Regions from separate parts of the Leeia speluncae genome, predicted to be linked through region 3. Evidence: predicted binding sites of a transcription regulator. Region 3 holds the regulator's gene; each other region holds the start of a gene.

Region 1 (8,092 bases), on a different contig from region 3:
CAGGAGAGAGTCTCGGACAAGCTCTGCACCATGGCTTCCCCCCATGGTGCATGAGCAGTCTGGTTTTGCTAGCAGTGCAATGAGGTGCTGCGCATGGATGTTTACATTCACAATGAATACCAAAGAAGGTGATAAGTGCCGTGAGCGCTTGTCACCTTTTTTTATGCCGGAAAGGCGTGGTGAGCCATGGTAGATAATGTTTCTGTGATGCGAAGTAAATCGAACCTAGAATTAGAAAAAACGGAATTGGTGATTGGCTATATTCCGTTAACCGATTGTGCACCATTGGTCACTGCTGTGAAGTTGGGGCTTGATCAAAAGCATGGATTGAAGATTCGATTGCAATCTGGCTCTTCATGGGCATCCATCAGAGATCGTTTAATTATTGGTGAATTGGATGCCGCACATATTCTGTATGGCATGGTCTATGGCATTCACCTAGGCATTGGCGGTATTCAGCAAAAAATGTCTGTCTTAATGACGCTGAATCAAAATGGGCAGGGGATTACGCTTTCTAAGCAATTGCTTGGTTTAGGCATTCATGACGGCGCTAGCTTGGCTGAGTATATCCATGCGCATCCTCGCGAGTTACGTTTTGCGCAAACATTCCCAACCGGTACCCACGCGATGTGGTTGTATACCTGGCTAGCCAGTTTAGGTGTCGATCCACTCAATGAGGTGGAGTTAGTGGTTTTACCACCGCCTGAAATGGGGAATCACATGCTGTCGGGCCAAATCCATGGTTTTTGCGCGGGAGAACCGTGGAATGCCAGAGCCATACGAGACGGTGTTGGTTTTTCGGTGGTGGCGTCACAAGATATTTGGCCAAACCATCCTGAAAAGGTGCTGGGTACGACAAAAGAGTTTGTGAGTAAATTTCCAAATACCGCTCAGGCCTTAGTCGAGTGCATTTTAGAGGCGTGTCGATATATTGACGAACCCGCGCACTGTGAAGAGGTGGTGCGTTGGATGGTGGAAGATGGTTATGTTAACGCCACAATGGCGGATATTCTGCCGCGCTTTTTAGGTGTTTATGAAAATGGTTTAGGTGGATGTACGGTGACAAAGCATCCGATTCGTTTTCATGATGAAGGTAGTGTGAATTTTCCGTATTTATCGGATGGCGCTTGGTTTGTAGATCAATTTAAGCGCTGGGGAATGTTTAGTAAGAATAAAGATGCCTTAGCGGTTGCCGCTGAAGTGAGTGAAATTGCGCTTTATAAAAGAGCGGCGCAATCCATGGGGGTTGCGTTACCGGACTCTGAAATGAGATCGGTGAATGTGGTAAATGGCAGTTAAGACCGCTGCTATTAGTTGTATTGCACCATGAATATGCACCAGCTTTGTCGAGAATGCACAAATTCGGAGCGGATTTAGTCAGTTAGTTAAATGCATGTTTCTGAGTGTTTTGTATAAAAGTTAATTAATTCAATAAGTTAGGTGTTTTTATAAAAGCTGGCACAGTTAATGCTTAAGTAAAAGTACTGACGACTTCGAGAGAAGTTTGTTAGCGCCAACGACGGCAACAATTTGAATTTGAAAGTCTGATTGATCAATGAAGATCAATTAAGACAATAAGGACAAAGGCGTCCATTTGTTTCAGGAGGAGAGAACTGAAGCGAATGGACGCCTTTTTTATTTGGCTTCTTTTTCGTGCAGTTTCAACTAAAGGATGGACGAACATGGATAAAAGATTCTGGCAGGCTGGACATACACCCACCTTACTGATGGCTTTTCTATATTTCGATTTAAGCTTTATGGTTTGGTATCTACTAGGTCCATTACAGCTTCAAATTGCTGCAGATCTTCATCTAAACCCACAGCAGCGTGGTTTGATGGTGGCAACACCGATTTTGGCGGGTGCTGTCCTACGCTTATTTATGGGTGTTTTGGTTGACCGAATCAAGCCAAAAATGGCGGGTGCCGTAGGCCAAGTCATTGTGATTGCTGCGTTACTAGGTGCTTGGATTCTAGGTATTCACTCCCTTCAACAGGCTTTGATTTTAGGGGTGTTTCTAGGTGTAGCAGGCGCGTCTTTTGCAGTTGCATTGCCGCTAGCATCTCGCTGGTATCCTGCTGAACACCAAGGCACTGCAATGGGTATTGCTGGTGCGGGTAACTCTGGCACGGTATTGGCGGCGCTGTTTGCACCTGCTTTGGCAATGTTGGCTGGCTGGGGCAATGTGTTTGGTTTTGCGGTGATTCCGTTGGCAATTACCTTTGTGCTTTATATGGTGTTTGCGAAGGATGCGCCTGGTGAAGCACCGAAGAAAACCCTGAATGACTACCTAAAAGTACTTGGTGACAAAGATTCATGGTGGTTCATGTTCTTCTATCTGATTACTTTCGGTGGTTTCTCTGGTTTCGCTAGTGGCTTGCCTGCTTACTTCCACGACCAATTTGGTTTCGATCCGAAAACTGCCGGCTTATATACCGCTGCTTGTGTGTTTGCTGGTTCTGTGATGCGTCCTTTAGGTGGCACATTAGCAGACCGCATTGGTGGTGTGAAAGCGCTACTGATTGTTTATACCGCTGCTTCTCTTTTAATTGCTGCCGCTGGTTTTGGTTTTGGTGGCGCAGGTACCGCTGTGACCTTGTTCGTACTAGCGATGTTGTTCCTAGGCATGGGTAACGGTTCTGTTTTCCAACTTGTTCCTCAACGTTTCCGCAAAGACATTGGTGTGATGACTGGCCTGATTGGTATGGCAGGCGGTGTGGGTGGCTTCTTGTTGGCTGCAGGCCTAGGCGCGGTGAAGCAAGCAACTGGTGGTTACTCGGTTGGTTTGTGGTTATTCGCAAGTTTGGGACTAATTGCCTGGATTGGATTAAGCAGCGTGAAACAACGTTGGAGAACCACATGGGGTTCTGCAGCAGTGACTACTGCTAAGGTCTAAGACCATGCTACCGGTCATCCAGTGGTTTGCTGAAAGTCGTGCGGGTTTAAAAGACCGCAACGAAGATGCCTGGATGGTAGTGGAGCCTGAGGCGCCACTACCAAAAGATAAAGGTGTTCTTGTCTTGCTTGCTGATGGTGTCAGTGATTGTGCCGATGGTGCAGAAGCTGCAACCAGTACAGTGAGACAAATGGCCGCTGATTACTACGCGTTGCCAGACACTTTAGATGTAGTGCCAGCGCTAGAGAGACTAATTAATGCGCAAAACCAGCGCTTAAGAATGTCTCCTATCAAACCACTGATGACCACTTTGTGCGGTGTCATCTTAAGAGGACAACGGTTGACCGTTGTGAACTTGGGAGACACCCGTTGTTACCGTATCCGTAATGGTGCGATTACCCAGTTATCGGTGGATCACAGTTGGGATCAGCCAGGTTTACAGCATGTGTTAAAGCGTGCACTGGGATTGGACTCTCAAGTTATTCCTGATTTTGTTGAGTCAGAGTTGTTAGTTGGTGATCGCTACGTATTGGTTTGCGATGGGGTATGGGAGCCGTTAGGCGATGCTCGCATGCAAGAAATCTTAAGCCACTTTCCCGATGCGAAAGGGGCTGCCCAATCGCTAGTGCGTAACGCCTTGCAGATGGGGTCTACCGACAACGTTTCTGCGATTGTGGTGGATGTAGAAGGCTTACCGGCTAGATCTCTTGGTGATGAGTTGGTTGGCTTAGGTGGTTTACCTGTCCCTGCACGATTGAATGCGGGTGAAAAAATTGATGGCCTGACAGTGAAATCACTGTGGCGTGAATCGCGTAACTGCCTGTTGTACCGCGTAGAAGACGAAACGGGTCAGCCTTGGTTGATGAAAACCTTGCCTCCCATTTCTGCTGGTGATGTGCAAGCAGAACGTGCGTTGCTGACAGAAGAATGGATTCTACGGCGTTTGGGAAGCCATTACTTCCCTGAGTTGTGCGTAAGAACTGAACGTCGTCACTTGTATTTGTTGATGAAAGAGTATCAGGGGAGCTCCTTGGCGGAATCTCCTGAAAACCAGCAGGGCTGGAGTATTCCTGATGTGATCCAACAAGGGATCCGGATGGGGAAGGCGCTTGGTATCTTGCATCGTCGCAATATTTTGCATCGCGATGTCAAACCAGAGAATCTGCATTGGGGCGTAGATAAGCGTTTACGGTTGCTCGATTTTGGTGCGGCGTGTTGCCCTGGTGTGACGGAAGATCGCCCTGACAATATGCCGGGGACCCCTAGTTTTATGGCGCCAGAGTTATTGGCTGGTGAATTAGCTACCGCACAGTCTGATTTGTACGCAGCCGGTGTAACGCTTTACTGGTTATTAACTCACCATTACCCATATGGCGAAATTGAACCGTTTCAAAAGCCAGTGTTTGGAGAGCCAGTGTCACCAGCGCGATACCGTCCAGATACACCTGCATGGTTAGAAAGTGTGTTGCTAAAAGCGGTGGCAACCACCCCAGAAAGACGTTTCGAAACCGCAGAAGAATTTGTCATTGCATTAGAAAGAGGTGAAAGCCTTTCTCTGATGCCAAAACGGTTGCCGCTTATGCAGCGACAACCATTAAGAGTTTGGCAGTCCATCGCATTGGGATCACTTTTACTGAACCTCTTGCTTTTATACACCTTGTTTTTGCAGTAATTGCCGTAGTTAGAACAGAGTCAAAGGAACCGAGATGAGCAAATCTAAACTGGTACTAGTTGGTAACGGGATGGCGGGGGTGAGAACCCTTGAAGAGTTATTTGCTTTAGCGCCAAACCAATTTGAAGTCACTGTATTTGGTAGCGAACCCCACCCAAACTACAACCGCATTTTGCTTTCCCCTGTGTTGGCTGGTGAACAAACCATTGAACAAATCATTTTAAATGAAGTGTCTTGGTATGAAGAAAACGGTATTACGCTACACATGAACAAGACAGTGACAGATATCGACCGTGAGAATAAGCGCGTGATCGCGTCTGATGGTACGGTTGCTGACTATGATTATCTGATTCTTGCTACGGGTTCTAATCCATTTATCTTGCCTGTGCCAGGAAAAGAACTAGCAGGCGTGATTAGCTATCGTGATATCAAAGATACGCACGAGATGATTGATGCAGCAACTAAATACAAGGATGCTGTCGTGATTGGTGGCGGCCTGCTTGGGTTGGAAGCAGCAAACGGCCTAAAACTTCGCGGCATGAACGTTACCGTTATTCACCTAGGCGATTGGCTTCTAGAGCGTCAGCTAGATAAAACTGCCGGTAAATTACTAGAAGCATCATTAGTCGATCGTGGCCTTAATTTCCGTCTTGGTGCACAAACTCAGGCGCTAATTGGTGATGAATCTGGCCGTGTGAAAGCGCTTCAACTAGCGTCTGGCGAAGAAATTCCAGCGCAGTTAGTGGTGATGGCGGTGGGTATTCGCCCTAACTTCGAATTAGCAGCCAAAGCAGGTCTTGAGTGTGATCGTGGCGTGAAAGTCGATGATGCACTTCGTACATCTGACCCAGCCATTTTCGCGATTGGTGAATGCGCAAACCACCGTGGTATTGCTTATGGTTTGGTTGCACCGCTGTATGAAATGGCAAAAGTAGCTGCGAACCATCTATCAGGGATTGGCGAAGCGGCGTATCAAGGTTCGGTGCTGTCTACCAAGCTAAAAGTCACCGGTATTGATCTATTCTCTGCTGGTAATTTCTCTGGTGGGGAAGGCACGGAAGACATCATCTTGTCTGATCCTGCTGCCGGTGTTTATAAGCGCCTAGTCATTCAAAATGAAAAACTAGTCGGTGCTTGCCTATATGGCGATACAGCGGATGGTAGCTGGTACTTCAAGCTACTGCGTGAAGGCCGTGAAATTGCCGATATTCGTGATCATTTGATGTTTGGTGAGCAAAGCAATCTAGGTGATACCGGTCACCAAGGGCAAAACCGTGCGATGGCCATGCAAGATAGCGATGAAGTTTGCGGCTGTAATGGCGTTTGCAAAGGCACCATTGTGAAGGCGATCAAAGAAAAAGGTCTGTTCACGCTGGATGATGTGAAGAAAAACACCAAAGCAGCTAGCTCATGCGGTTCTTGCTCCGGCTTAGTTGAGCAAATCCTAATGAACACTTTGGGTTCTGATTTCCAAGAAACACCAAAAACCAAAGCAGTTTGCGGCTGTACAGATCATTCTCATGCAGAAGTCCGCCAAGCGATTCGTGATCAGCATCTGATTACCATTCCATCGGCAATGAAAGCCATGGGATGGAGAACATCAAACGGTTGTAGCACTTGCCGTCCAGCGCTGAACTACTACCTCATTTCCACTTGGCCAAAAGAGGCGGTGGATGATCCGCAATCTCGTTTCATTAATGAACGTGCGCACGCCAACATCCAAAAAGATGGCACTTTCTCGGTGATCCCTCAAATGAAGGGTGGGGTAACCAATCCTTCTGAACTGCGCAAAATTGCAGATGTGGCAGATAAATACCATATCCCAATGGTGAAAGTGACTGGTGGTCAGCGTATCGATTTACTAGGTGTGAAAAAAGAAGATCTAGTAAGCGTTTGGAAAGATCTGGGTATGAATTCAGGCCATGCTTACGGTAAATCTATCCGTACCGTTAAAACATGTGTGGGGTCTGAATTCTGCCGTTTTGGTACCCAAAACAGTACGCAAATGGGGATCGATCTCGAAACCATGTTGGCCAATATGTGGAGCCCTCACAAGGTGAAACTGGCGGTATCTGGTTGCCCACGTAACTGTGCAGAAGCGGGTATTAAAGACGTTGGTGTGATTGCGGTGGATTCTGGCTGGGAGCTTTACATTGGCGGTAACGGCGGTATCAAAACCGAAGTGGCGCAATTCTTGTGCAAAGTAAAAACTGCAGAAGAGGTGAAAGAGTTTAGCGGTGCTTTCTTGCAGCTTTACCGTGAAGAGGCATTCTATCTAGACCGCACGGTTCACTATCTACATCGCGTGGGCATGGACTACATCAAAGAACGCGTGGTGGACGATAGCGAAAACCGTAAAGCCCTGTACGACCGGTTGTTATTCGCACTAGACGGTTTGCAAGATCCTTGGAAAGCGCGGATTGAAGGGGCACGTAAGGAAGAATATACCCCGATTATCCCAATGCCTGCCTAAGCAAGTATTGAAAAGCAATTTCACCAAAATAAGCATACAACCCTCTATCTGATTCGATAGAGGGAAGGAGTAAAAAAATGAGCGAATGGTTCAAAATTTGTTTGGTAACAGAAATCCCGGTGTTGGGCGCACGCGTGGTGCAAATCAATGGTCATGACGATATTGCAGTGTTTAGAACAGAGAACGATAAAGTCTTTGCCTTAACAGACAAATGCCCGCATAAAGGCGGCCCGTTGTCTCAAGGCATTGTGTATGGCGAAAACGTTGCCTGCCCACTTCATAACTGGCATATCCAGTTAGAAACAGGTGAAGCATGTAAGCCAGACGAAGGTTGTACCGGTAAGCACCCTCTAAAAGTAGAGGGTGGCATGGTGTACTTGAAGTCTCCTTTGTCTCGTTAAGCGTTTGCTGGGGTGAGTCGTATGAATCAACGCACAGAATTTGAAACCCGTTCAACCTGTTGCTACTGCGGTGTGGGTTGCGGCATGGTGATCCGTTCGGATGGTGAGAAAATCATCAGTGTAGAGGGAGATGCGTCTCATCCTGCTAACCTTGGCAGGTTATGTACCAAAGGCCGCACGCTGCCATTAACCATGGCCAATGATGGTCGTGCGCTTTACCCAGCGCTTCGAGCCTCTCGCGACGAAGCTCGCCAGCGCGTTAGCTGGGATGTTGCGCTAGATACCGCGGTAAATCGTTTTGCCGATATTATCGAAGCACACGGTCCTGACAGCGTTGCTTTTTACTTGTCTGGTCAATTGCTGACCGAAGACTATTACGTCTTCAATAAATTGGCTAAAGGCTTAATTGGTACAGCGAATATCGATACCAATTCTCGTCTCTGTATGTCGAGTGCGGTGATGGGCTATAAAAAAGCCTTTGGTGCCGATGCTCCTCCAGGCAACTACGAAGACCTGGAATTAGCCGATTTGCTCATTATTGCCGGTAGCAATATGGCTTACGCGCACCCAGTGCTTTTCCGCCGTATCGAAGCCGCAAAACAAGCCCATCCAGAAAAACGCTGGATTGTGATTGACCCAAGACGTACCGACA
Region 2 (8,092 bases), on a different contig from region 3:
GAATACCGTGATTGATGGCGAATTGGTGGGGGATGTTTGGTTATCTCACAACCCAACCGCGTTATTTGCGTGGTGGCAAAGCCATGATGTGAGTGATTTGGCCATTAATCGTCCTATTGATGGGATGAGTTTTATGAATTGGATTGGCTACCAGCTACAGATGGCTAGTGAGCAATTTGAATGGGCAAAACGTATCGCTGCCTGAGTAAAAATAGAAAAGGAGAGATTGCTTATGTATTACTACTTCATTAAGTTTGAGAAAACTGCTTGGGTGCTGATGCTAGGGCTAATGATTTGGATGGCGGTGTGGGTTGTTGCAAGTAGCCAGATTTATCAGTTGCAACCGTTGGCGGGTGCTGAGCCAGTGAATGAAATGCTGCAAATGCATTTGCAAGAAAAAGTAGATACCTGCATTCAGTTTGGTTTGGTATTTGTTTTACTTGCGACAGTGAAAAGGTTTCGCAAAGATTACCGGCGTGATCCATTTATGTGAGCTGATGAAAGATGGCATGTGTGAAGAGGTCTTATATAAGACCTCTTCTTGTCTATGTATTTTGGTTGTAAGCACCGTTTCCACTTCGGAAACTATCTTTCCTTTCTTTGTTTTGTCCCCGCATTCCTAGTGCTCATAACTATCTGTTTTCAAAGATAAAAAATAATTCTCCTGATCTGGCATGGTATTTGATTGTGCTATCTACCCACTTGGCTTGCTGGTGCAGTACGGCGAGCTGATCTATATCCCTGATGTGGTTGCTAGTGCTGATAGCCATCGGCTGTTGTGTGGCGGCGAATGTTAGGGTTATCCAGACGACAGGAGAATAAAAAATAATGGAGACTTTCTACCAAGCCATGCGGCGGCAGGGGATTACGCGTCGCAGCTTTCTAAAATTTTGTAGTCTGACCGCGACTTCTCTGGGGTTAGGCTCTGCTTTTGTTCCTCGCATTGCCCAAGCGTTGGAAACTAAACCGCGTGTACCGGTAATCTGGTTGCACGGGTTGGAATGTACCTGTTGTACCGAATCATTTATCCGTTCTGCGCATCCGCTAGCGAAGGATGCGATCTTGTCACTGATTTCTCTGGATTACGACGATACGATCATGGCGGCGGCTGGTCATCAGGCCGAGGCGATTCTGGATGACATCATCAAGAATTACAAAGGGAATTACATTGTGGCAGTGGAGGGGAATCCACCGCTGAACGAAGATGGGATGTTCTGTTTCCCGGGTGGTGAGCCATTTGTAGAAAAACTGCGTCGTGTGTCTGCCGATGCGAAAGCGCTGATTGCCTGGGGATCTTGTGCGTCTTGGGGGTGTGTGCAGGCTGCTAAGCCGAACCCGACCCGTGCAACGCCAGTGCATCAGGTAATTACCGATAAACCAGTGATCAAGGTGCCGGGTTGCCCGCCGATTCCGGAAGTAATGGCGGCTGTGATTACCTATATGGTGACATTTGACCGGATTCCGGAACTAGACCGTCAAGGACGTCCGAAGATGTTCTACGGCCAGCGGATTCATGACAAGTGCTATCGCCGTCCACATTTTGATGCGGGGCAGTTTGTGGAATCTTGGGATGATGAAGGCGCGCGCAAGGGATATTGCCTTTATAAAGTGGGCTGTAAAGGGCCAACCACTTATAACGCGTGTTCGACTGTGCGTTGGAATGGTGGCGTTTCTTTCCCGATTCAGTCTGGTCATGGCTGTATTGGTTGTTCGGAAGAGGGTTTCTGGGACAAAGGGTCTTTCTATGACCGTGTAACGAATATTCCTCAGTTTGGTGTGGAAGCGAACGCAGACAAGATTGGCTTTGCGGTAGCGGGAACAGCAGGAGCGGCGATTGCTGCGCATGCGGCGGTCAGTGCGATTAAGAGCACGATCCTAAGAAAACAGGATTTAAAACCGATCGATAAAGATGCGGATGACCAGCCAAACAATAAAGCGCAGGAGAAAGTCTGATGGCTTACCAGACTCAAGGTTTTACCCTAGATAACAGTGGCCGCCGTGTGGTGGTGGATCCGGTAACGCGGATTGAAGGACATTTACGTTGTGAAGTGAACATTGATAGTAATAATGTGATTACCAATGCGGTCTCGACCGGCACGATGTGGCGTGGTTTAGAGGTGATTTTAAAAGGCCGAGATCCGCGCGATGCATGGGCGTTTGTGGAGCGAATTTGCGGGGTTTGTACCGGTACGCACGCGCTGACCTCGGTACGGGCGGTGGAAGACGCGTTAAAGATCGAGATTCCGGATAACGCGAACCTGATCCGTAACATGATGCAAGCCGCGTTGTATGTGCATGACCATTTGGTGCACTTCTACCACTTGCACGCTTTGGATTGGGTGGATGTGGTGTCTGCATTAAAGGCCGATCCGAAAAAAACCTCTGAATTAGCGCAAAGTATTTCTTCTTGGGCAATGTCTAGCCCAGGGTATTTCCGTGATTTGCAATCTCGCCTGAAGCGCTTTGTGGAAAGTGGCCAATTGGGCCCATTCCGCAATGGTTATTGGGGCCACCCTGCGATGAAGTTGCCGCCAGAGGCCAATCTAATGGCGGTGGCGCATTATCTGGAGGCGTTGGATTTCCAGAAAGAAATCGTCAAGATTCACACCATTTTTGGTGGTAAGAACCCGCATCCAAACTGGTTGGTGGGCGGCATGCCGTGCGCGATTAATGTGGATGATGTGGGGGCGGTTGGCGCAATCAATATGGAACGGCTGAATTTGGTGAAGTCGATTATTGATCGAACCATCGAATTCTGTGAGCAAGTGTATGTGCCGGATGTCATCTCTATTGCGTCTTTCTACCCGGATTGGTTCAAAATTGGTGGCGGGTTGGCTTCGCAAAGCGTGATGTCTTATGGCGATTTCCCGGATAAGGCGAATGACTATAGCGAGAGCAATTTGCTATTGCCACGCGGCGCGATTGTGAATGGTAAGTTTTCTGAAATTCACCCCATCGATTTGTATGCCCCTGATGAGATTCAGGAATTTGTGGCGCATTCTTGGTATACCTATGGGGATGACAACAATAAAGGTCTGCATCCGTTTGATGGGATTACCGAGCCGAAGTTTGAGTTGGGCGCGAACCACAAGGGGACAAAAACCAAGATTGAACAGCTAGATGAATCGGCTAAGTATTCCTGGATCAAGTCGCCTCGTTGGAAGGGGCATGCCATGGAGGTAGGGCCATTAGCGCGTTACCTGATTGGTTATCATCAGAATAAGGCTGAGTTTAAAGAGCCGGTGGATGCACTCTTGAAGCAATTGAATGCACCGATTGATGTGTTGTTCTCTACCGTTGGCCGTACCGCAGCCCGAGCGCTGGAATCGGTTTGGGCGGCGCGCAAGATGAGCGATTTTTATGATCGTCTGATTGCGAATATCAAGGTGGGTAATACCGCGACTGCCAACGTGGACAAGTGGGACCCTTCTACTTGGCCTGCAGAAGTAAAAGGGGTGGGCTTTACCGAGGCGCCGCGTGGTGCTTTGGGCCACTGGCTAAAAATTAAAAATACCCGCATCGATAGCTACCAATGTGTAGTGCCGACAACCTGGAATGCTGGCCCACGTGATGCCAAAGGGCAGATTGGTGCGTATGAAGCATCGCTAATGAATACCAAGCTGGCGGTGCCGGATCAGCCATTGGAAATCTTGCGGACGCTACATAGTTTTGATCCGTGCCTTGCGTGTTCTACCCATGTGATTGGGCAGGATGGTGGCGAATTGGTGAATGTGAAAGTTCGCTAATCAACCGGTGGGTAACTATGTAGATGGTTGCCCGCTTGAGTCTTGAAGAGGAGAACACAATGAAAGGTTATGGTTTTGACGGGAGCGCCCCGCAGGGGATAGGCCGCAAAGTGACCTCGGTGTATGTGTACGAGGCGCCTGTTCGGTTGTGGCATTGGGTGACTGTGCTTTGCATTATTACACTTTCACTCACCGGGTATTTTATTGGTAAGCCGCTACCTTCTGTGCCGGGCGAGGCGACGTTTTTGTTTGTGATGGGGTATATCCGCTTTGCGCATTTTACGGCGGGCTATATTTTGGCGATTGGCTTATTGGTGCGGATTTATTGGGCGTTTGTGGGGAATTCTCACGCACGGGAAATCTTTCTGGTACCGATCTGGGATAAGCAATGGTGGGGCGAGTTCTTTTTTGAATTGCGCTGGTATTTGTTTATCGAGCGCTACCCGAAAAAATATATTGGGCACAACCCGATTGGCCAATTGGCGATGGCGTCTTTTATCTGGGCGGCTATTTTCATGATTTTCTCTGGCTTTGCCTTGTATGGGGAAGGCTTGGGAACCAAGAGTTGGGCGTATAGCTGGTTTGGCTGGGTGATTGATGTATTTGGTGGCAATAGCCTGACGGTACACAACTGGCATCGACTAGGCATGTGGTCGATTGTGCTATTTGTGATGATTCATGTCTATGCCGCGATCCGCGAAGACATTATGTCTAAGCAAAGCATGGTTTCCACCATGATTAGTGGTTTTAGGATGTTTAAAGATTAGTAATAGTGGGCTTTGGGGGGACTTCGGTCCCCCGTTTTTTGCCTTGGATTTCTCTTTATATGGATTTGGGTAAGGGTGTGAGGTGGCGACAAAATGAAACCTGTTAACGCACATGCTTTTTTGCCTACCCGCAGCCCGATTCACCCTGGCCGTTTTTTAGAAACTCGATTTTTGTTGCCTGCTCGTTTATCGCAAACCGAGGCGGCGAGATTATTGGGGATATCTAGAAGACGCCTAAACGAGGTGGTATCGGGCAAGCGGGGTATTTCTCCTGACACGGCATTACGCCTGTCTTATCTGTTTGGGTTGCCACCCGCCTTTTGGCTTTCTTTGCAAAGCGATTGGGATTTGGCGCAGACCCGTCGTCGCCTCCCTATTGGGGTGTCAATCAACTAATCGCTATGCTTGCCTTGATGGAAACTAAGTTTTCACATGGTCAGTGGTGGTGGTGGTTAAGTATCTGATTTTATTCATTATCCTGTTGTATACCTAGTTGGCACAGAAATTGATTGTAACGGGGGGTGTAACAGGTGTTTCTAAATAAAAAATGAAGCGACAATTTTTGGACGTTTCATGATGAGAATAGAGGCGATATGCAGGAAATGTCTTCTGCCGAGCTGCCATGCATTAAGGTGCTGGGGCTGGGTAATCTGTTGTGGGCGGACGAGGGCTTTGGCGTGCGGGTGGCCGAGCAATTGTTTGGCCGCTATCAATTGCCGCCATCGGTTGAGGTGATCGATGGGGGGACGCAAGGTTTGCTTTTACTACCGTATGTAGAAGCCGCCGATAAACTCATTATTTTAGATGCCATCGATTTTGGTTTGCAGCCGGGTGAGTTGCGGGTGTTTTGTAACGAGGCAGTGCCAGCCTATTTAACTGCTAAAAAAATGAGCCTGCACCAGACGGGGTTTTCTGAAGTGCTGGGGCTGGCCGAGCTAAAGGGCAATTATCCAGAGGAAGTGGTGCTAATCGGGGTGCAACCCGTCGTGCTAGAAGATTATGGTGGTAGTTTGTCTGATCCGGTACGCGCGCAAGTTGCGCCGGCGTTAGCCTTGGCTGAGCGGCAATTAACGGAATGGGGCGTTGTGCTGAGCCCGCGCCAAGATGAAGACCGATTGAACGACGATAGTTTATCGATGACACGTTATGAGGCCGAGCGACCATCAGAAGAAGTGGCATGTCGTGTTGGCGATGCACGAGTGTGGGGAGGTGTGTGATGTGTTTGGGCGTACCCATGCAAGTGTTGGAATCGAACGGATTTGTTGCCCTATGTGCGGATGATTCTGGCGTCAGTGCCGTGGATGTCTCTCTCGTGGGGGAGGTGAGTGAAGGCGAGTGGCTACTAGTGTTTACCGGCGCTGCGCGAGAGCGCTTGTCTGAAGCGCGCGCTCTGGATATTCGCGATGCGCTCTCTGCGCTGACGGCTGCTTTAAACGGGGATTTTGACCCAAATGCCCATTTCCAAGATTTAATCAATAGAGAACCAAGTTTGCCACCGCATTTGCAAGCCTTGGTCAAGAAGGAGGCCTGAGATGACCATCATGACACCTGGCATGCAAGAAGCGGGTTTACTGGCCAGATTGGCGGGTTTGGGTTACCAAGAGGTGACGCTAGATAGCCTAGAAGCCATTGCGAGCGAACACCCTCACACGTTGGTGATGTTGAGTGATGACCCGGTGAAATACCCAGAGGTAATGGACAATGTGGTGATCGTGCCAGAGGTGTTAAAAGCACTGCCAGCAGGCAGCTTTTTCCCTGTCTATGCCAATTTGGCGGAAAGCAAAGCCATCGCCAAAAAATATGGGGTGATTAAATTCCCCGCCTTGGTTTTTTTACGTGGAACAGATTATGTGGGACTAATTGGTGGCTTGATGGATTGGCCAGATATTGTGCATGCGTTTGCGAGCAAACTAAAAGCGACTACGCAACGCCCACCATCGGTTGGAATTCCTGTCGTTACTGAACAGAAAGGTTGCTAATGAAGCCATTTCCTATTCCTGTTGTGGGGCTTGGCCCAGGATCGCAACCAGAAGATCCTGATTTGTCTTACATGCCCTTGCCAAGAGAGATTGAAGGGTTTGATATGCCTTATCTGCCAACGGCAGAAGAGGTAACTAACCTGGCTGCCGCCAAGCAAGTGATGGCTGACCTGATTACCGCCCTCAAAGCATATGATGGCGATGCTAGCCAATATCCCGTGCTAGACATCACCCATTTAGATAGTGAAAACCGCGCCTTAATCAACCAATTATTGGGTGAAGGGGAGGTCTCTGCAATGACGAAGCCGGTTGCCGGTGGGGAATTGCGCATTCAGGAATCGGTATTTGCCGGGATTTGGCGGGTATTAGAGGAAGATGGCCAAGGTAATGTAATTGCCGACCGTATTGAGGCTTGCCCAATCCCACATCAAGTTTGGCAAGAAGCACAAGCATTTGGTCGTGCAGAGGCGGTAATGCCGGATCCTGGTAATGTGCCGCTAATGAATGCAGGGTACGTGATGCAAGAGATCGCCGCCAAGCTGAGCCAGCCATTGGGGATGGAACCGCATATCATCAATTTTTCTTTATTGCCGATGAGCCCGGAAGATATGGCGTATATCGATTCTTGTTTGGGCGGTGGGAATAGTGGCGTGTTTTCTCGGGGTTATGGTAAATGCCGAGTGATGAGTACCGCGTTAAAGAATGTGTGGAAGGTGCAGTACTTTAACGGGATGAATAGCATCTTGTTAGATACGATCGAGATTACGCGCATTCCGGAAGTGGCATTGGCCTCGATGGAAGATTTGGAGGATTCGCTGCTGCGGCTAGAAGAAGCGTATGAATGGCTGACAGGGGAATAAGATGGCTGGCTTTGAAGGATCTTATCTCGGAAAAGAAGAGCGTATTTCTGACGAATCGACCATGGAATGCAAAATTTGCTGGTGGGTGTATGACCCATCAGTGGGCGATGATGTTTGGCAGATTCCCGCTGGTACACCATTTTCTGCATTGCCAGACCATTGGAAGTGTCCAAATTGCGATGGCGCCAAAGACCAATTTATGGTGACACATGCCGAATGAAGTAACGGCGAAATTAGTCTCTACTTTTGAACACATTTGGCGTAACCGTATGGCAGATGTACCCATCTTGAATCCGAATTTATCGGTGCAAGCCGTTGGGTTCAGAATGACAGATGGTCGTTGGACAGGGGTGTTGATTACCCCTTGGTTTATGAATTTGCTCTTGCTGCCCGCAGACGGTGAATTGCCCGCATCTACCCCGGGAGACCCGGTATTGGTCAATTTACCGGGGGGTGAAATGCCTTTTTTATTGGCGAATGAACCTGGTATTGGGGAGTACGCCATGTGTTCGCTGTTTTCGCCGGTAATGGAGTTTGCTGATATGGATGCCGCCGTGGCGACGGCAGAAGCCGTGCTGGCACTGATGTTTCCTGCGACAACGCCAGAAGAAACCGTCAGTGCAGAACCTGTGGCGATGAGTCGTCGTCGTTTGTTTGGATTTAGTCGTTAATGCAGCGAAATATTGAAGTTTCTTCGACTTTACTCAATACGGGGCAACCCGTTTGTTCGGTACACTGGC
Region 3 (8,092 bases):
CGATGGCAAGTTTATCTCTATTATCATCAAATAACTGCTGAACACTTATCTGGGGCATAGTTATACTTGTCCACCTAGTAATTCAAAAAGTTTTGCAGGATCAGTCTCAATTAACAATTGCTCTCTTAGCGTACGGCTACAAAATAATTCAGCCAATTCACCAAGAATTTGTAAATGCAATTCACTCGCATGATCAGGAACTAGCAAGACAAATAACAAACGAACAGGTTTGCCATCTGGGGCATCATACGGAATAGGCTCTTTTAATCGGACAAAGAAACCAGCCGCCTCTTTCAGTCCCTTGATGCGTCCATGCGGAATGGCAACACCTTGGCCTAATCCTGTAGACCCTAATTTTTCCCGATCAAATAAAGCATCGTAGACTTTGCTTCTAGCAATTTGAAAATCATTTTCAGCAACTAGCCCAACTTGCTCAAAAATGCGTTTCTTACTGCTAACATCTAGATCAAGAAAAACATGATCCACAGTGAGAATTTTGCGAATAAAACTCATACTTTTCATCCTGCAGGCGTATTCTGTTTTTTATTTCCTACGACTGCGGCATCGATAATTCTGTCAATATTCAGCTATACCTTAACTACAGTATAGACCTTAGCGGAAACAGATTATACATAGAAAAACAGCGAGACATCAGAGTCTCGCTGTTTTTACGCAATAGATGATTCATTCTCATGCGAAAACAAATTAACCATCGCATTTTACCGTTGAAACTTTATTCTTCGGCCAGTTGTTCATTCAAATGACGGTGACCACCTTCATGACGCTTTTCTGAACGTTTTTCCTTATGTTTAAGAACCAAACGGTCTAACTTATCAATCAATGCATCAATAGCAGCATACAAATCAGCATGAGTTGATTCTGCAAAAATGTCATTTCCACGCACATGCAAAGTTGCTTCTACTTTCTGCACCAGTTTCTCTACAGTCATGATGACATTGATATCAATAACATTGTCAAAATGACGAGTGACCTTGGCGAGCTTTGTTGTCATGTATTCACGGATAGCTGGGGTAATTTCCAGATGATGGCCGCTCATGGTCAGATTCATGGTGTTTCTCCTGTATTAACACGAATACCGCTATTTTGGTTATTTCGTTACAACGCTTTGCGTAAGTTTACTGGAGGGATTTGCATTGCTTCGCGATACTTAGCTACGGTTCTTCGCGCAACAATAACCCCTTGATTGGCAAGCATGTCAGATAACTGACTATCACTTAGTGGTTTGTTTGAATCCTCCGCTTGAATCAACTGCTTAATCAGTGCCCGTATTGCTGTTGCAGAACAAGCACCACCAGTGTCTGTATCTAATCGACTACCAAAAAAGTACTTTAGTTCAAAAATTCCTCTAGGGGTCATCATATATTTTTGATTAGTAACCCGAGAAACCGTCGATTCATGCAAATCTAATTCATCAGCTATCTCTCTTAATACTAGCGGAGACATGCCAACTTCGCCATATTCAAAAAATTTTGCTTGTCGAGCAACAATTGCCCGAGTAACACGCAATATGGTTGTAAACCGTTGTTGGATATTCTTAATCATCCAGCGGGCTTCTTGCAACTGTTCTTGAAGCCCTTTTCCATCTCCACCGCGCTGTCGCCCTAATATATTGGCATACATTTGATTAACACGGATTTTTGGTACAGCGTCACTATTAAGATGCGCTACCCACTGACCTTTTTCTTTGACGACGATCACATCTGGGACGATATAGGCTGCTTTTTCTTCTGAAAATGCCCGTCCTGGTCTAGGATCTAATCCAGAAATGAGTGATTGCGCCTCTCTGAGTTGATCATCGTTTGTGGTTAGCCTCTTTTTTAATTTAGTGTAATCCCTTGCGCCTAACAAGTCCAAATGTTGTGTAACAATTGTTCGGGCTAGTTTTACCATTGGTGAATCCGGCATACGTAGCAATTGCAAATCGAGACATTCGCTCAGATTTCTCGCACCGACACCTGCGGGATCAAAATGTTGAACATGATGAAGGGCAATTCGCCACTCCTCCTCTTCAACCGCCTCCTCCCAGTCTTCTGGACACATGGCAGCAAGCTCTTCCCACTCAGAAGCGAAGAAACCATCATCATCTAAGGATTCAATCACTAAAAAGGCGAGGAGTTTATCTCTATCCGATAGATGCATCTCACCTAATTGCGCAATGAGGTGTTCACGTAAGGAAGGATGTATCTCTACCTGATCGCCCGCCGGAATCTCTTCGTCATCATCACTGCTGCCAGAGGATTGCTGCCAGCTAAGCTCATCTAGCGCCTCTCCAGCAGCCTGCCACTCTTCTGTATTTGTTGAGTCAGTCGCACTACTCTCGCCAGCCTCAGCGTAGCTAGATTCATCTCCATTGCCAGACTCAAATCCATCAACCCTTTCAAGTAGTGGATTTAACTCCATAAACTGCTCTAACTCTTGTTGCAGATCTTGTGTAGATAACTGCAACAATCGAATAGATTGCTGCAGCTGAGGGGTCAGCGTGAGTTGCTGAGAGAGTTTGAGCTGTAAGCCTGGTTTCATGTGTTATAACCGGAACTGTTCGCCAAGATACACACGTCTTACCGCTTCATTATCCACAATATCGGATGGAGCACCGGTGGCTAATACCTTACCATCTGCAATGATGTAGGCACGATCGCAAATACCAAGTGTTTCGCGCACATTGTGGTCCGTAATCAATACGCCAATTCCTTTTTCTTTTAAGAAATTGATAATTCGTTGAATATCAATCACAGCAATCGGGTCGACACCAGCAAATGGCTCGTCTAATAAGATAAACTTTGGCTCGCTCGCTAAGGCGCGCGCAATCTCCACTCGTCTTCTCTCACCACCAGACAAGCTAATTGCGGGCTGATCACGTAGGTGATCTACATGCAGTTCTTCCAATAATTCTGTCAGTCTTTTTTGACGCGCTTCACGATCTTTAATATGCAATTCAAGCACTGCAAGCACATTTTCAGCCACAGTCATTCGACGAAAAATAGAAGCTTCCTGGGGTAAATAACCAAGCCCAGCTCTTGCGCGCTTATGGATTGGCCAACGCCCAATACTTTTCCCATCTAAATAGACATCGCCACCATTTGCGGGGACCAAACCTACAATCATGTAGAAACTAGTGGTTTTACCCGCGCCATTCGGCCCGAGTAGCCCCACCACTTCACCACTCGCCACTTCTAGCGACACATCCTGAACAACCGTTCTGGAGCGATATCTTTTTTGTAATTGTTCAGCACGCAAATGACTCATTTCGCTCATTCCAACTTAAGGTGTCGTACTAGGTTTTGCTGCATCGTTAGTGGTTGCAGTTTTCGGCTGGATAACGGCATGCACACGCCCGCCAGATTTACCGCCGGTTGCAGGGCTTCCTTGCACAGAGTATTGCTGACTGACCGCATCATAAAAAATAACCGCACCGCGAAGTTCATCGCCACCACGTTTTACACGCGCATCGCCGGTCAGTTTTAATTGATTTTTGCCACTGTCGTAATCAATTCTAGACGCTTGCGCCTCAATATATTCATCTACTTGATCTTGCTTTTGGCGAAAGGTCACTGGCTTACCATAGGCTTGCGCCAACATTTTGCCCGCCTTATCGCTTTGTACATCTATGCGATCCGCGCGAAGTCGTAGTGTTCCCTGAGTGATAATGACATTCCCTTCATAGCGACTAGTGCTATTGGCCATGTCCGACATGCCTTGATCTGCTTCAATATTGATTGGCTTATCTCTATCTGCTTGCTCAGCATACGCATTGCAAGACATTATCAATACAGCCAATACGCTTAACGGGCGCAAGACAGCTAATACAGAACTCTGTTTCATCACATTAAGACTTTCTATTCAGTAAAACGACACGTACTTTGTGCTTAAAGACCACTTGTTTGGTTAACTGATTGTAAGTTAGACCTTGAGCGGTAATTTTTGTGGTTCCTTCTGTAAGAACAACCACCGCATCAGTTTCCATTCTTTTTTCTTCCGGCCACACCGTCATATTGGTTGTGTAAATGTGTAAGGCAGGTTTTTTAGCATATCCGGCGCGTGACATTGTCACGCCTTTATCAAAATAAAGTTTGTTCCCGGTCTTATCTCTAATAGCAACTTTTGAAACGATGTGTTCATCTGGCAACCCTGGCTGATATTGAATCAGATGAGAGGAAAATAATTCGCTCGTATCCGTATCCGGGTAATGAACTAGTTTATCCGCCGTCAGTAGATGGGTAGGTACGCCATTTGCGCCCATCCTTGTCGCAACAAATTTTTCAATCACGTAGTCAGGATCATGTCGATCGCTACCATCTAACTTTAACTTTGTAGGCTGAACAATCTGCCGAAGCCAAAAAGATAGACCGGCTAGCAGCAACAATACTGCTAGCGGAAACCATGGCACGTGTTTAAACAAAGTAAATCGCACGATTAATCCAAGTATTGTGCCAAGTGTCGATCAAAAGTACCTTGAGCCTTCATGATTCGCTCGCACAGTTCTCTTACCGCCCCCTCACCACCTGCGCGAAGCGTCACCAAATGCGCTCTTTGCTGAACCTCCTCAGTTGCAGCAGGCACAGTGACGGCCAGTCCACTAAGTTTCATTGCAGGTAGATCTATCCAATCATCGCCCATAAAGCCGACAACATCTGTTGATAAATTCAATGTTTGGATTAAGTCCAAAAAGGCTTCTTTTTTATTTTCTACACCCTGATAGAGATGATTCACACCTAAATTTTTTGCGCGCAAGGCAACTGTTTCTGATCGGCGACCAGTAATAATGGCGACCTCAACCCCTGAAGACTGAAGCATTTTTAGCCCATGACCATCTAGGGTATTAAATGCCTTCATCTCTTCGCCACGGTCATTTAAATACAAGCGTCCATCCGTCAATACACCATCTACATCAAAAACCATCAGTTTGATTTTTTTTAGTCGACCTTCAAGGCTAAGATTCTCTGACATATGAAATACTCGTAAATTAATCTGACTTTGAAACGCTTTTGTCACTAATGCGAACTAAATAATTCCTGCTTGCAAGATGTCATGCATATGCAGAGCGCCAACTAGTTGGTCTTTATCATTCACAACTAAAAGGCTAGTAATCTTTACACTCTCCATGAGGCTAAAGGCATCAACCAATAAACAATTTTCTTGAATTGTTTTTGGAGAAGGCGTCATTGTCTCACCAATGCGTACCGCCCTGAGATCGCCAAACTTACTAAAAGCGCGTCTTAAATCACCATCGGTAAACACCCCGCAGAGGCGATCATCTTCTGTCAACACGGCAGCAAAGCCCAATCGCTTGCTAGTCACGACATTTAGTGCGTCAGGAATAGAATCAGTGACCCGAACGATTGGCAATTGTTCACCGGCATGCATGACATCACTGACCTTCATCAGCAACCGTCGACCTAAACGACCGCTTGGATGTGTTAGCGCAAAATCTGCGGGACCAAATCCTTTAATATCTAATAGCGCAACGGCTAATGCATCCCCCATGACTAGGGCTGCTGTGGTACTAGAGGTTGGCGCTAATCCTAGTGGACAAGCTTCTTTAGGCACGCTGACATTCAAATGAACGGTAGATGCTTTTGCTAATGTGGATTGAGGATTACCCGTTAACGCAATCATGGCAATTTGATGGTGCTTTACATAAGGCAATAAAGCGAGCACTTCGTCACTTTCACCAGATTGGGAGAGCGTGAGCAACACATCATTCGGTCGTAGCATGCCCAAATCACCATGACACGCTTCACCTGGATGCATAAAGAAAGCAGGGGTACCCGTGCTGGCCATCGTTGCAGCAATTTTATTACCAATATGACCTGATTTTCCCATTCCCGAAACCACAACACGTCCTTCACAATTCAAGATTAATTGAATTGCCTCAAGAAACGCATCATCTAACCTTGCGCGAACGGCTTCTACCGCCGCTACTTCGGTCTGCATCACATCTCTTGCAATCGCAAGGACGGTATTTGCATCAAAGGTGTATTGGGTAATTTCACTTTTCATGGCGCGTAGTATAGCAGGAGGAGAAGAAATTCATGACGAAAAAGATCGAGGTGGCATGATTTTAGCTTGATATGACAATGTATCGTAAAGTTTTCCATGCTTAGCCCCTGAATTTGGGCATTTATATGATAGGCTTAATACAAGAAAGATCACCTTGTACGGCATCCCATGCCGCTACAACGCAATGTAGATGTTGGTTTAATCGGATATTGAATGCACAACACTTTAGAACCTGTTCTTTTACTTCTATTTGCTGCAGTTATTGCTGTGGTGGGTTGCCGTATGCTCAAGCAGCCAGCCATTTTGGGTTATTTACTTGTTGGCATGCTCATCGGACCACACGCCTTCAGTTTAATTACCGAAAACGATAGCACAGAAACGTTAGGAGAGATTGGTGTTGTCTTTCTGATGTTCTCGATCGGGCTTGAATTTAGTCTCGCCAAACTAAAAGCCATGCGCCATAGCGTCTTTGGGTTAGGCATGGCACAAGTGGTCATTAGTTTGATTGTTTTTCCACTTGTGACTAGTCAAATCGGTCTTTCATGGCAAACAGGTTTAGCGTTAGGCGGCATGTTAGCCATGTCCTCTACTGCTATTGTCAGCAAAATCCTCACAGAACGCATTGAGTTAGAGTCTGCACATGGCAGGCAAATTTTTGGTATCTTGTTGTTTCAAGATTTATCAGTGGTTCCCCTACTGATTCTTATCCCAGCACTAGCAACCAATCCAAGCGGCAAAGATCTGTTTATTGAATTGGGCATTGCAGGGCTTCAAGCTGTCTTAGTGCTGCTAGCAGTTTTCTATCTTGGCGATAAGTTACTGCGTAAATGGTTTCATCTTGTTGCCAGCCAGAAATCCTCTGAGCTTTTCATCTTAAATGTACTCCTTATTACCCTTGGCATCGCTTGGCTAACCTCCCAGGCCAAACTATCGATGGCGCTTGGTGCATTTGTGGCTGGCATGCTGATTTCCGAAACCGAATATCGATTTGAGGTTGAAGACAACATCCGCCCATTTAGAGACATTCTATTGGGTCTCTTCTTCGTGACTATTGGTATGAAGTTAGACATATTGCACTTATGGCAATATGCATTAGGGATTGCAGTCTTTTTAGTGCTGCTCATTCCAGGCAAAATGATCATGATTGCGGGGCTCTGCAAAATCTTTAAATACCCGCCAGGTGTCTCACTCAGAACGGGTATTTACTTAGCACAAGCAGGCGAATTTGGCTTTGTCTTACTTGCACTCGCGACACAAAGTGGCGAGGCGCTACTATCCAACTACCTGCAACAAAGCTTATTAAGTGCAATGGTAATTGCCATGTTTGTCGCCCCACTGCTAATCCAGCGCAGCGATAAAATTGTGCTGAAATTCGTCAAATCGGAGTGGATGAGCCAATCCCTACAGCTCACTCGAATTGCGATGGCAAGTATGGATGCCGAATCCCATGTACTGATATGTGGATATGGTCGAAGCGGCCAATATCTTGCACGAACGTTGTCGGTCGAAAATATTCCATTTATGGCGCTTGATTTAGATCCTGAGAGAATTGCAGAAGCGAGAGCTGCAGGTGAGCAAGTAGTATTTGGTGATGCGGGCAAGAAAGAGGCGCTCATCGCTGCTGGACTAAAACGGGCAAGTGCCGTCGTAATTGCCTTTTCTGACACCCACCTTGCCCAAAAAATTATTAGTCATGTGCAAGATATTCGCCCCGAACTACCGATTATTGTTCGCACGCTTGATGGCACCGACATCGAAAAACTAAAAGATGCGGGGGCAGCAGAGGTCGTTGCAGAGTTGCAAGAAGGTAGCTTAATGCTCGCTAGTCATACACTCATGCTGCTTGGCATTCCATTCTCTAGGGTCATTCGTCGCATACGACAAACCAGAGAAGAGCAATACGCGTTATTTAAAGGCTTCTTCGTTGGGGAGACCGATTTGCAAGAAAGCGCGGGAGATGCTTCTCACCCACGCTTGCACACCATTCATATTGCCGAAAGCGCATATGCGGCAGATAAAACACTATCTGAAGTTTGCCTTGAAAGTGAATGCGGTGTTGAAATTCGCGCGA
Region 4 (8,092 bases), on a different contig from region 3:
AAGCACTGCTCGAAGTGCTACAACAAATTGATCGCGCAGTTAAATCTTCGACCTGGCTGGAAAGTGAGGTGTAAAGATGTCTGAAGTGAAAAATTTAGAATTGGTCGTTACTCGTACAACGAGTAAGCATGCTGCTGCCATTATGCTAATTGGCGAAATGGAAGCTGAATTAGTTGGGCGTTATGGTGACTACCAAATTAGTCCGTTTCGTCTGGCGGATGTAGACAAACCTGGCAACGCGCTGTATTTAGCAACATGCGATGGCGTGTTGGCTGGCTGTGGTGCCTTAAAGCCAATTGAAGCCGATACGGTTGAAATCAAGCGTATGTATGTACGATCAGCTTTTCGACGCATGGGTGTAGCTAGTCGTTTGCTTTCTGAGTTAGAAAAAGCTGCAAGAAAATTTAGCTATCATCGAATTGTGTTGGAAACCGCAAATCGTCAACCAGAAGCGGTGGCTTTGTATGAGCGAGCGGGTTACTCACGCATTCCTTCATTTGGTGAATATGTAAATGAGCCAAGAAGCATCTGCTTTGAGAAAATTTTACCGTAAAAATCAGATTAAATAGGGACTTGGCTTAACAAGTCCCTTTGATTTTCTATCCCCCTTAAAGTTGTTAACTCAAAATCTACAAGGAAATATCACGCATGAGTTCTATCGTTGATGTTATTGCCCGCGAAATTTTAGATTCTCGCGGTAATCCGACTGTTGAAGCTGATGTATTGCTAGAGTCCGGTGTGATGGGGCGCGCTGCGGTTCCTAGCGGCGCATCTACTGGTGAAAAAGAAGCGCTTGAATTGCGCGATGGTGACAAAAGCCGTTATCTAGGTAAAGGTGTTTTGAAGGCTGTTGAAAATATCAACACCGAGATCTGTGAAGCTATTATTGGCTTAGATGCTTCAGAACAAGCTTTTATCGATCGCACAATGATTGAACTAGATGGTACAGAAACGAAGAGCCGTCTGGGTGCGAATGCGATCTTGGCTGTTTCTATGGCCGTTGCCCGTGCAGCGGCTGAAGAAGCTGGCTTGCCACTTTATCGTTATCTAGGTGGTGCAGGTCCAATGACATTGCCAGTGCCGATGATGAACGTGATTAACGGCGGCGCGCACGCTAACAACAACATCGACTTCCAAGAGTTCATGATTGTGCCTGTTGGTCGTCCTACATTCCGTGAAGCATTGCGTTGCGGTGCGGAAGTTTTCCATGCACTGAAAAAGCTAATTGCAGATAAAGACATGTCAACTGCAGTGGGTGATGAAGGTGGTTTTGCACCAAATATCGAAAGCCATGAAGCTGCGATCGAATTGATTCTGACAGCTATTTCAAATGCTGGATATGTCGCTGGTGAAGATGTAGTACTGGCGCTAGATTGTGCTGCATCTGAGTTCTACAAAGATGGCATGTATGACATGAGCGGTAACGGTCTGAAATTGACCACCGAGCAAATGGTCGATTACTTGGCTTCTTTGGCTGACAAATACCCAATTATCAGTATCGAAGACGGCATGTCTGAGCACGACTGGGATGGTTGGAGAGCATTGACAGACCGTTTGGGCGATAGCGTTCAATTGGTAGGTGACGATGTTTTCGTTACTAACCCTAAAATTTTGAAACAAGGTATTGAGGCAGGTATTGCTAACTCTATCTTGATCAAGGTTAACCAAATTGGTTCTATGACTGAAACCTTGCAAGCAATTGATTTGGCTAAGCGCTCAAACTACACCTCTGTATCTTCTCATCGTTCAGGCGAGACAGAAGATAGTACGATTGCTGATTTGGCGGTTGCTACCAATTGTATGCAGATCAAAACAGGTTCACTGTCTCGTTCTGACCGTATGGCGAAATACAACCAACTACTACGTATTGAAGAAGAGTTGGGCGATATGGCTCGCTACGCTGGTCGTGATGCGTTCTATCATATCAGCTAATATTTATCCCATTTCTTCGTGAAATGAAATGAATCTAAAAGCAGAACTGCTAGATGGCAGTTCTGCTTTTACATTATTTATGCTAGATTTATAAAAAATTTTGGATTCTAGTCGTGTTCCTGCGTTTACTTAGTCTTTCTTTAGCTGCACTTATTGTTGCTCTTCAGTACCCTTTGTGGTTGGGTAAAGGAGGGTGGTTTAAGGTATGGCAACATGAGACCCAGCTAGAACAAGCTGAAAAAGTGAACGAAGGGTTAAAGCATCGAAATGATGCTTTAGAAGCCGAAGTAATGGATTTGAAACAGGGTTTTGATGCGATTGAAGAGCGTGCCCGTCATGAACTGGGCATGATTAAACAAGATGAATTGTTTATCCAAATTTTGAATACCCAAAATACAACGCCAGCTCCCGCCCAAGCTACTTCCAATGTGGTGAAGTCTGAAGATTAACAGGTAATTGTTTTAAGTGGCTTGCCCAAAGTAAGTGAATTTAAGGGTTGGCTAGTTTATTCAATGCATCTGAGCCATTCTTACGCAAAGATTTTTGCATCTCTCCAATATTTACCTCCTGATTGGTCTATTATTAATCTGTTGAGCTAACGCCTAAATCTGTTTATTACAAAGTGATTTTAAAAGCGTTGTGTTCGCCATGTTTACTGATTAAGATTGCAATTCTTAACAAGTTCAAACACTCTTTTTTTCATTTACAAGTAACTGTTTTACAGGTGCTGAATGGCTGATTTTTCTAATCCAGCTGAAATTGCTCGAGAAACGCTTAAGCAGATGGCAATGAGTCGTCTGCTTCCTACTCCTGATAATTATCGAAAAACCTATTGCCAAATCGCTGGCGTGCCTGTTGAAGATACGCACCCCGTTCTACAACTACTGACTGAACGATTTTCAAAGCTCCAAAAGCCTGCTTTTGAATTGCAGCGCACGAAACAAGTACTTGATGACCATTTGCAATCAGGTAATTGGAATGCTTGGATTGAGAAAATCTTAGAATCCCTTGCTGACGCTAGTGACGTAGATAGCGGCAAAGGGAATGCTTGGGCTGAATTAGTCCGAGATCTAATCAAGCAGTGGGATCTTCGGCAAGCGGGTTGGACAACACCGAAGAAAAAAGAAGCACTTGAAAAGGTGCTTATTAATTTTGGAAGTAAGCCGGATTTATTGTTTACCAAATTGGATGCCTTGGTCACCGCTTGGTCGGACAATGTTCAACTAGATGATATTTTGCAAGAAGAGCTGGAGCCTACCCCTTCCTCGGAGATTAAAGGAGATGCAGGGCAGGTGTTTCAAGCTTGGCGTGATTTGCTGATTTATACCTTAGAGTATGGAGTGGTCGCTCGTCTTACTACTGCACCAGATTTGCATGAAGAAGCAATGGCATTAGTTACCCGCTTGCGAGAAACAACCGAAATGAAAGGGCTTGAAGCCTTTTCAACAGTTGCTAAGAAATTTTGGTTAAAGCTAGAGTTAAGAAATGAGTCTGATCAAACATTAATGTTGGGTCTACAAAGATTACTACGTTTACTGGTCAATAACATTTCTGAATTGGTTGCAGATGATAGCTGGATGCAAGGGCAGGTTGAAGTCATCCGTGCGGTTATTGATCAGCCTTTAGATAGCCGTTTCTTATATGAAATGGAAGAGTCCTTATCAGAGTTGATTTTTAAACAAGGTCACTTAAAACAGAGCTTAGTTGAGGCTAAGCATACGTTTAAGAATATGATCACAAGCTTTATTGATCGACTAAGTACGATGGCGTCGAGTACTGGTTCTTACCACGACAAGATTGTTAGTTACTCTTCTGAAATTAAACAAACTGATGATTTAACTAAAATTGCCTCTATCGTCGATCGCTTGATGGACGATACACGTTCTATGCAGCTGGATATGCTTCGTTCGCGAGATGAGCTAGTGAAGGTGAGGGAAGAGGCGGAAAAAGCCTCGGAAAAAGTCACTGCACTGGAAAAAGAAATCGAGTTAGTGTCCGAGCAAGTAAGAACGGATCAACTCACTGGAGTATTAAATCGCCGAGGCATGGAAGACGCATTTGCGACTGAGTTGTCTAGGGCTAATCGTGAACATAAAAAACTGTCGATTGCATTACTTGATATCGATAACTTTAAGAAGTTGAACGATCGCCTTGGTCACCAAGCTGGCGATATGGCACTTGCTCATTTGGCTAAGGTGGTCAAAGATGTTTTACGGCCGACAGATTCAGTTGCTAGATATGGTGGTGAGGAATTTGTCATTTTGCTTCCTTCTACTCCTGTCGAAGAAGGTGTTTTGGTGATGCAACGTGTACAGCGTGAATTAACTAAACGTTTCTACTTACATAATAATGAGCGTGTGCTAATTACCTTTAGCTGTGGTGTTGCCGAATACCGTGAGGGGGAAGATGAGATGGATGTGATTGGTCGTGCGGATAGTGCAATGTACCAAGCAAAGTTATCCGGCAAGAACCGTGTAGAAATTAGCGAATAATTCAAAGAAGCGGTAAATACAAAATAGAAGGGCGGCAATCATTGCCGCCCTTTTTCTTTTTAGCAAGCTTGGAGAGGTTTTTTAGTGGTTAAATAATGTTAAGTCTTTGTATTTTATCAATATATTTAGTCTGGCATGTTTTGTGCTTTTAATTGGATGACTAGTGAGGGGTAAAGCATGGTGAATTCAATAGATGGACACTTTCGATTTTTAGAGAGCGCCTTGAAAGCAAGGTCGTATCGCCAAGAAGTCTTAGGTGCCAACATTGCCAATGCTGATACGCCAAACTACAAAGCAAAAGATTTTGATTTTAAATCTGCGCTCACTAATGCATTAGGAAATAGTAGTAACGGCCAGCAATTACAATTGCAAACGACAAATGGTGCTCACTTTGCCGGAGCAAGTGAAACAGGATTTAGTGGCGCTGAGTTGCAATACCGTGTGCCAAAACAGCCATCTATCGATGGAAACACCGTTGAGGCAGAAGATGAAATGGCGCGATTTACAGACAATGCATTGCAGTACCAAGCGTTGCTGAACTTCACGACTGGCAAAATTAAGACATTGCAGCAAGCAATGGCTAGCCAATAAACGATAAGAGGTAACTAACATGTCAATTATGGGAGTATTTCAAATCGCTGGCTCAGCAATGACTGCACAGTCTATGCGCCTGAATGTGGTGGCGAGCAATTTGGCAAACGTAGATTCGGCCACTAGCTCAACTGGCCAACCGTATAAAGCGAAGCAAGTAATTTTCCAAGCAATGCCTGTAGATGGTTCTTCCACTGGTGCGATGGGCGTTCAGGTTAAAGAGGTAGTAGAAGATCCTTCTCCTGCAAGACTAGTTTATGAGCCTAGTAATCCATTGGCTGACGAAAAAGGTTTTATCGCCATGCCAAATGTGAGTGTGGTGGAAGAAATGGCCAATATGATTTCTGCTTCTCGTTCATACCAGGCAAACGTTGAAATGATGAATACCGCAAAAACCCTAATGACAAGAACTTTGTCACTAGGTCAGTAAGGAGTAGTTAAATGTCTACCACAGTTACCTCAACCGATAGTTCAAATCCGTATGCCTATTTGAACAGCAGTAGTACCACTACGACTGATTCAACTAGCTCTACCATTGAAGATCGTTTCTTGAAATTGCTTGTTACGCAGTTGCAAAATCAAGACCCATTGAACCCAATGGATAATTCTGAGACCACTTCGCAAATGGCTCAAATTAGCACGGTGACTGGTATTGAGAAGCTAAATACGACGATGGAGAACTTGGCTACCTCCTATGCATCTTCTCAATCCTACCAAGCGGCTTCTTTGGTTGGACGTGGTGTGATGACATCCGGCGATAATTTGACGCTGGAGGATGGTGCCGCAAAAGGTGCGGTGGTTTTAGATGGAAGTGCAAGTAGCGTTGTTGTTACTGTTAAAGACAGCTATGGCAATACGGTTGATACCGTGGATCTAGGTGCACAAAGTAGCGGTATGGTGGACTTTAGCTGGGACGGTGTTAACTCTGACGGCACTCAGTTAGAAGATGGCGATTATACCTTTTCTGTTTCCGCGACTTCAGGTTCAACCGCTGTTGAATCAACTACTTTGTCTTATGGAAAGATTTCTAGCGCGACATTCAGCTCCGCTGGTATCACGGTTAATGTGGCAGGTGTAGGCGATATCTCCCTGTCTGATATTGTTCAAATTCTGTAATTAGGGGAGATATCAAATGAGCTTCCAACAAGGTCTAAGTGGTTTAAATTCATCCTCTAAAAGTTTGGATGTGATTGGTAACAACGTAGCGAACGCTAGCGTGGTTGGTTTTAAACCATTTCGTGCAGAATTTTCGGATGCATTTGCTGCAAGCCTGAACACAGGCGGTACAAACAACATTGGTATCGGTAGCTCGTTAGCTGCGGTTACTCAGCAATTCTTGCAGGGCGAAATCACTTCTACTAGCAATCCATTAGATGTTGCAGTGAATGGTGATGGTTTCTTCCGCATGTCTGATAATGGTGCGATTAGCTATACACGTAACGGACAGTTCCAAGTCGATAAAAGTGGCTATATTGTGAACAGTGCGGGTCACCATTTGACTGGTTACGATGCCGATAGTAGCGGCAATATCATTTCTTCTTCACCTGTTGACTTGCAGATTGATTCAACAGATTTGCAGCCGCAAGCAACATCCACACAAACCGTCGGTGTGAACCTTGATTCTCGTTTAAGTGCCATTACAGCAACATTTGACTCGACTGATGCAACTACTTACAACAAGAGTGCATCACAAACCGTTTATGACAGTTTGGGTAATCCACATACACAAGCATTATATTTCCAAAAAACAGCCTCAAACTCTTGGAATGTGTACATGACAGTCGATGGTACGGCTGTTAATTTGAATGGCGCCTCAGCTGCCGCGACAATGACTTTTGGCACTGATGGTACATTGAGCACTGTTACATCATCAGGTGCAACAACAGATCATATTCTCTCTGCTTCTTACACAGCGGCAGGTGCTAATGCTCAAACGTTTGATATTGATGTTTCAAACTTCACCCAGTTTGGTAGTTCATATAGTGTAAATACACAAACCCAAGATGGTTATTCTTCTGGTCGTTTGAGCGGGATTACGATTGCGGATGATGGTACGGTGCAAGGTAACTATACCAATGGCCAGTCACGCAATATGGGTCAAATTGTGTTGGCCAACTTTACAAATCCGCAAGGCTTACAGGCGAAGGGTAGTAATGAGTGGGTGGAAACTCCAGATTCTGGGGGGGAAATTATTGGCGTTCCTGGTTCTTCAAGTCTTGGTGTTTTGCAGTCATCAGCCATTGAAGAGTCAAAAGTAGATTTGACAGAAGAATTGGTGAATATGATTACCGCACAACGTATTTATCAAGCCAATGCGCAAACCATTAAAACACAAGATCAAGTGCTTCAGACCTTGGTTAACCTACGTTAATTGAGTGAATAGCCATGGATCGTTTGCTATATGTGTCAATGACTGGAGCGCAGCATGCGCTCTATAAACAAGCGTCAACGACAAACAACCTCGCCAATGTAAATACTCAAGGCTATAAAGCCGAAACCAATAGTTTTCGGGCGCTTTGGGTGTATGGCGATGGTATGCCTACTCGTACATTCGCTGTTGATGCGACAACGGGATCAGACATGTCTCCCGGCACATTGATGCAAACTGGTCGTGATCTGGATATGGCCATTCAGGGTAAAGGTTGGTTTGCTGTGCAAGCGGCAGATGGTTCAGAAGCCTATACCCGAAACGGTGGTTTTCAGATGGATAGTGAAGGGACATTGATGACCGGTGCTGGCCAACCGGTGATTGGTGATGGTGGTCCTATCCAAATCCCTGCTAACGTACAAATCACTATTGGAAGAGATGGCACCATCTCTACTGTGCCAAATGGTAATGGTGTGACACAAGTTGCTGTGCTTGGTCGTGTAAAGCTGGTGAATCCAGATGAAAAAACGATGGTGCGTGGCGAGGATGGTCTCTTTAGAACCGAAGGTGGTCAGCCGGCAGAAGCCGATAATACGGTCGTGTTGGCGGGCAATGCTTTGGAAAGCAGTAACGTGAATGCTGCGAAATGTATGGTGGATTTGATTACCCAATCCAGACAGTTTGATATGCAGGTAAAAATGATGCAAAC

What was found. Region 3 encodes sigma-54, which starts transcription at its own class of promoters, with help from an activator protein. Its sites were predicted from a motif close to CTGGCACGCTTCATGCTT; they were not measured.
Region 1: LIN78_RS01360 (nitrate/nitrite transporter) is a predicted target of sigma-54. The motif match lies at 1,456-1,473, and genes of this name have one in related genera.
Region 2: hybD (HyaD/HybD family hydrogenase maturation endopeptidase) is a predicted target of sigma-54. The motif match lies at 5,075-5,092, and genes of this name have one in related genera.
Region 4: flgB (flagellar basal body rod protein FlgB) is a predicted target of sigma-54. The motif match lies at 4,555-4,572, and genes of this name have one in related genera.

The regions. Positions count from the first base shown of each region.
Region 1 covers NZ_JAJBZT010000001.1:289,813-297,904, forward strand. Annotated here, with positions in the region: gene LIN78_RS01350 (hypothetical protein) at 1-111, opposite strand, end outside; gene LIN78_RS01355 (CmpA/NrtA family ABC transporter substrate-binding protein) at 187-1,299, shown strand; gene LIN78_RS01360 (nitrate/nitrite transporter) at 1,683-2,894, shown strand; gene LIN78_RS01365 (bifunctional protein-serine/threonine kinase/phosphatase) at 2,899-4,566, shown strand; gene nirB (nitrite reductase large subunit NirB) at 4,601-7,039, shown strand; gene nirD (nitrite reductase small subunit NirD) at 7,117-7,440, shown strand; gene LIN78_RS01380 (nitrate reductase) at 7,462-8,092, shown strand, end outside.
Region 2 covers NZ_JAJBZT010000001.1:461,400-469,491, forward strand. Annotated here, with positions in the region: gene LIN78_RS02245 (hypothetical protein) at 1-205, shown strand, start outside; gene LIN78_RS02250 (hypothetical protein) at 233-493, shown strand; gene LIN78_RS18070 (hypothetical protein) at 675-797, shown strand; gene LIN78_RS02255 (hydrogenase small subunit) at 829-1,953, shown strand; gene LIN78_RS02260 (nickel-dependent hydrogenase large subunit) at 1,953-3,746, shown strand; gene cybH (Ni/Fe-hydrogenase, b-type cytochrome subunit) at 3,806-4,513, shown strand; gene LIN78_RS02270 (HigA family addiction module antitoxin) at 4,607-4,909, shown strand; gene hybD (HyaD/HybD family hydrogenase maturation endopeptidase) at 5,116-5,730, shown strand; gene LIN78_RS02280 (HypC/HybG/HupF family hydrogenase formation chaperone) at 5,730-6,044, shown strand; gene LIN78_RS02285 (thioredoxin domain-containing protein) at 6,046-6,492, shown strand; gene LIN78_RS02290 (hydrogenase expression/formation protein) at 6,492-7,352, shown strand; gene LIN78_RS02295 (rubredoxin) at 7,354-7,572, shown strand; gene hybE ([NiFe]-hydrogenase assembly chaperone HybE) at 7,562-8,023, shown strand; gene LIN78_RS02305 (hypothetical protein) at 8,023-8,092, shown strand, end outside.
Region 3 covers NZ_JAJBZT010000004.1:233,685-241,776, reverse strand. Annotated here, with positions in the region: gene hprK (HPr(Ser) kinase/phosphatase) at 1-58, opposite strand, end outside; gene LIN78_RS09045 (PTS sugar transporter subunit IIA) at 61-513, opposite strand; gene hpf (ribosome hibernation-promoting factor, HPF/YfiA family) at 734-1,069, opposite strand; gene LIN78_RS09035 (RNA polymerase factor sigma-54) at 1,117-2,541, opposite strand; gene lptB (LPS export ABC transporter ATP-binding protein) at 2,545-3,276, opposite strand; gene lptA (lipopolysaccharide transport periplasmic protein LptA) at 3,283-3,843, opposite strand; gene lptC (LPS export ABC transporter periplasmic protein LptC) at 3,848-4,432, opposite strand; gene LIN78_RS09015 (KdsC family phosphatase) at 4,435-4,968, opposite strand; gene LIN78_RS09010 (KpsF/GutQ family sugar-phosphate isomerase) at 5,023-6,021, opposite strand; gene LIN78_RS09005 (monovalent cation:proton antiporter family protein) at 6,235-8,092, shown strand, end outside.
Region 4 covers NZ_JAJBZT010000009.1:56,068-64,159, reverse strand. Annotated here, with positions in the region: gene kdsA (3-deoxy-8-phosphooctulonate synthase) at 1-74, shown strand, start outside; gene LIN78_RS14660 (GNAT family N-acetyltransferase) at 77-553, shown strand; gene eno (phosphopyruvate hydratase) at 649-1,932, shown strand; gene ftsB (cell division protein FtsB) at 2,046-2,381, shown strand; gene LIN78_RS14645 (GGDEF domain-containing protein) at 2,664-4,424, shown strand; gene flgB (flagellar basal body rod protein FlgB) at 4,602-5,015, shown strand; gene flgC (flagellar basal body rod protein FlgC) at 5,035-5,445, shown strand; gene LIN78_RS14630 (flagellar hook assembly protein FlgD) at 5,457-6,131, shown strand; gene flgE (flagellar hook protein FlgE) at 6,148-7,386, shown strand; gene flgF (flagellar basal-body rod protein FlgF) at 7,401-8,092, shown strand, end outside.